Regions from separate parts of the Grylomicrobium aquisgranense genome, predicted to be linked through region 1. Evidence: riboswitches for the same ligand, from Rfam matches in the RefSeq annotation. Region 1 holds a riboswitch; the other holds the start of a gene.
The links. Region 1 has a riboswitch for thiamine pyrophosphate ahead of MOZ60_RS02315 (ECF transporter S component). Riboswitches for the same ligand answer to the same signal wherever they lie in the genome.
Positions count from the first base shown of each region.

Region 2: it holds a riboswitch for thiamine pyrophosphate, as region 1 does, so the genes downstream of both, MOZ60_RS07615 (energy-coupled thiamine transporter ThiT) here and MOZ60_RS02315 (ECF transporter S component) in region 1, are expected to answer to the same signal.

Region 1 covers NZ_JALBUR010000003.1:59,633-61,838, reverse strand. Annotated here, with positions in the region: gene MOZ60_RS02320 (ABC transporter substrate-binding protein) at 1-366, opposite strand, end outside; gene MOZ60_RS02315 (ECF transporter S component) at 368-997, opposite strand; TPP riboswitch at 1,090-1,188, opposite strand; gene treR (trehalose operon repressor) at 1,391-2,107, shown strand.
Region 2 covers NZ_JALBUR010000018.1:420-2,625, reverse strand. Annotated here, with positions in the region: gene MOZ60_RS07625 (AAC(3) family N-acetyltransferase) at 1-390, shown strand, start outside; gene msrC (free L-methionine (R)-S-oxide reductase MsrC) at 391-855, opposite strand; TPP riboswitch at 893-979, shown strand; gene MOZ60_RS07615 (energy-coupled thiamine transporter ThiT) at 1,007-1,567, shown strand; gene MOZ60_RS07610 (DUF402 domain-containing protein) at 1,657-2,196, shown strand.

The DNA of each region.
Region 1 (2,206 bases):
ATCTTTCTCAACAAGATAGCCAACAGCCGGATGATACCAGGGCAGATCCCAGTATGTCAGTCTCTTTCCCTCCAAATCTTTCATTCTGGAAATTCCCGCAGATTTCAAAGAAACCAGTCCAGAATCACATTTCTGTGTAAACTGGGCAATACCGGTCAGAGCAACCCCATGCTCCATGTTCATTAACATCGAAATTTCCGGTCCGCAGATCATATCCGTAGTGGACGGATCCATGGCGTGGTGTACCTGTCCCTCAATGTCTACATCCAGTCCTGCCTTTTCATACTCCCCATTCTTTTTCGCTGCGAGAATACCTGCATGAATCGTATTCGGGAACCAGTCAAAAACAATCTTCAGTTTTTCCATGTCATGCCTCCTCTTCATGAACAACTGCATGCTTTACCGTTTTGCCAATTGCATAATTCTTTAAAACACCTGTCTTTGCCAGGCCATCTGAGACAGCCTTGACAATCAGTGCTGAGAAAACAATGCCGCTGATGGAACGAATAATCAGATGGCCGCAATGCATCCCAAATGGCAGCATATAATATTGGAGGTAATACAGCTCATAGCCATAAATGAAGACACCGGATAGAACAGATGCCAGTGAGAGAGATGCCATATCCCATCTCTTATAGCGGAAAATGGCAAAGCCAAGTTCTGTACCAAGTCCCTGGATCAGACCTGTAATAACAACAGCGATGCCTCCAGAGTTTCCCATTAACAATTCGACAACCGAAGCCAGCACTTCAGCAATCAAGCCTGCCCCTGGCTTGCGGATGATGTAAGCTGCCATTGTTCCGGCCATGAACCAGACGCCATAAATGATGTCAAATGAGAAATCGCCAAGACCAGTTGTGGTCAGTGCAGCAGAAAGGCCCATTCCAACATTGAAAACAGCCAGATACACAATGGCAAAAATAATGCCAAAGCCGGCCATCAGAATGACATCCCGCAGCTCCAGATGATGCATGATACTTTCTTTTTCTTCTTTCATGAAGATCCCCTTTCAGACATGGGCGGTTATCCACCAGAAAAGGGCATCTTTTAACAAAAAATGATCAGAACTATTTTTCCTGCTGAAAAAAATTCTGATCATCATCACTTCCCTACATCGGCATTGTCCGAATCAGGTTTAAAGGGTCTGTGCAACGCACACTCTCAGCTGACGCTCCCCCAGCAGATATTCACTTGTCGCTTCCTACTCTAGCACCATACAATTTGCAGTCAAGGAGCGAATATCATAGCAGAATTCAGGATCAGGGTGATATGCAAAACATTCTTTCATGGGTTACGAATCTAATCTGATACAAGCAAACAGATTTGCTTTGGTGTCTTTCCACCCATGACATCCTGAAAATTACCCGTGTATAATGAACACGGAAAGCATATGTCAAAGTATCAGGAGATTGAAAACAGAATACGGGCACAGATTGAGGATGGCACTTATTCTGCCGGTTCCTGCCTGCCGGGAGAGCATGAACTGATGGAACACTATGGCGCATCCCGTGATACCATCCGCAAGGCACTGTCACTGCTGGCACAGGATGGCTATATCCAGAAGGCAAAAGGGATCGGTTCCATCGTACTGTCCATCAACCGGTTCGCCTTTCCGGTCAATGGCGTTGTCTCCTTCAAGGAGCTTGCTCCAACCATGGGAAACCATGTAGAAACTGAAGTTATCTGCTGTGAAAAGACGCATCCGGATGAGAAGTTTCAGAAGTATTTGAAGATGAATCCGGATGATTGGATCTATCTTCTGCAAAGAGTCAGGCGCGTCGATGGCGAAGCCATCATCCTGGATACCGATGTTCTCAATGCTGCGATCTGTCCTGGCATCACCAGGGAAATCGCAGCCGATTCCCTGTATGCATATCTGGAAAAAACACTGCATCTGCCGATTGCCTATGCCGAGAAGAAGATCACCTGCCAGAGTGCAACCAATCAGGATATGCGCTGGCTGGATATGAAGCACTTCAACATGGTTGTCAATGTGGAATCCTTCACCTATCTGGACGATGCACGTGTCTTCCAGTACACATCCAGCCGTCATCGCCCGGACAAGTTTGTGTTCCGTGATTTTGCCAGAAGAAATCCCAAAGCATGAAACGCTCTCTTTTGCGGAGAGCGTTTTCATTTTGCTATTGACATACATGTACGTACAAGATATGATCACTATGCAGAACATGTACGTACATGTACATAG
Region 2 (2,206 bases), on a different contig from region 1:
CTGTGCAACCGGCAGTCTCTGCATTTTCCGCTGGCTGAAGAAAGCCCGGCAGCCCGCATGTATGAGATGAAGGGTTTTGTGCTGTTGATGGGATGTGATTTTGACAGTACGACAAGCATGCATCTGGCGGAATACCGCACAGATGACAGGCCGATCCGCATTGAAGGCTGCTGCATGCAGACAGATCAGGGACCACAGTGGAAGAATTATCTGGATCTTGATCTGGACAGCAGTGACTTCACACGGGTGCGCAGTGAACTGGTCAAAAAAAAGGCGGTCCGCGAAACAGTGATAGGCGGATCCCGCATTCAGTTTTTCCCACTGGCATATGCCGTGGATGAGGCAACACGCTACTTTGAATCCAATTCGGTATTTGAACTGTACCGGTAATCAGATTTTCCAGGAATGTTTGAGGTATGCTGCAGAAATTTCTGCAGCTGCTTCAAGCATTTCTTTTTCTTCGGTTTCGTGGAAACGATCTTTGACTGGGGCATCCAGGTCAATTTCCATGATCACTTCATCATTGACAATGACCGGAACACATAATTCACTGCGGCTGTCACTGTCACAGGCAATATGGCCATGGAAAGACAGCACATCCGCAATCCGCTGCGGCTTCTTTGTCTGCCAGCAGGTACCACAGACACCTTTGCCAAAGCCAATGTGCGTGCAGGCAGTCTTGCCCTGAAAAGGACCAAGGACGAGTTCACTGTTTTTCACGAAATAAAATCCTGCCCAATTGAGATTGGCATAGTTCATATTGATGCAGGCAGAGACATTGCTTAATGCAGCGATCATATCAGGCTCTTCCAGCAGGGCTGCAATCTGCTGGCTGATCAGACTTTTATTTTCCATGTAAAAGATCATAGCACATATTCCTGTGGTAGAATGAATTCGTGAACAGGGGTGCATTTGCTGAGAATTACCCTTATCACCTGATCTAGGTAATACTAGCGTAGGGAGTTCCGAACACTCTTTGCGCCTTCAGAAACGGGGGTGTTTTTTTGTGAAGAACAATAAGATCAGAATCATTTCGTACATGGCATTGTATGCAGCACTGTATGTCGTCCTGAAATTTGCAGGACAGTACATTCCATTCCTGCAGATGCCGCAGGGAGGCTCAATCGAACTTGAGCTGGCTGCGGTATTCATTGCTTCGTACCACATGGGCTGGAAGTATGGCATTCTGACAGCAATGATCGGCTTTCTGCTGACATTGATCTGCGGCTTCCCGATTTACTGGCTGAACTTAGGGCAGTTTATGCTGGATTACATTCTGCCTCTGCTGTTTGTTGGTGCATCAAGTCTGCTTGGCCGCAATGGTTCAGTACGCCAGATCATCGGCATCTCACTGGCAATGATTCTGAAATATATCAGCCAGCTGTTATCAGGCGTGTACTACTGGCCGCCGGAGGGCAGTGTTGCCGGCAGCAAGGCTGCCTGGATATATTCTGCCGGATACAATCTCTGGTATAATCTTGCCACATTGGTGGTATGCATCATTCTGGTGCCGCTGCTGCTGAAAAGGCTGGAAAAAACAAGCGCCTGGAAGCAGTTTGCAAAGTAAGCAGAAGCAAAAAACATTCGAATGGGTGGATGAGAATGCAAATCATCCACTTTTTATTTTTGCTGTCGGCGAGTAGAATAACAAATGCTATGTCGAAAATATTAATTCCACATCCTGGACAAATGGTATATATCCAGTCTTTCAAGCATGACGGCAGCCTGCACCGCACATGGTGCAAGGGATTTGTGCTTGAAGCTGATAAAAAACATATCGTAGCCGTTACCAACCGCGCCTGGGTAATTGAGGCAGATGGAAGGCGGTGGCTGACAAGAGAACCGGCAATATGTTTTTTCTATGACGACCGCTGGTGGAATATTATTTCCATGATCCGCCATTCCGGTGTGTATTACTACTGCAATCTGGCTTCTCCGAGCGTATATGATGGCGAGGCAATAAAGAACATTGATTATGACCTGGATGTCAAGCTGTATCCGGATGGCGGCTACCAGATCCTGGACGAAGATGAGTTTGCCCAGCACGCCAGGCAGATGCACTATCCGGAAGAAGTGAAAAAGATCGTAGAAGAACAGATGCAAATGCTGATTCATGTGATGGAAAAAGGTGAAGATCCCTTCAATCAGGCGTGCATAGACTACTATTACAGCAAATATCTGCATATGAACAGATAATGGAAATGAT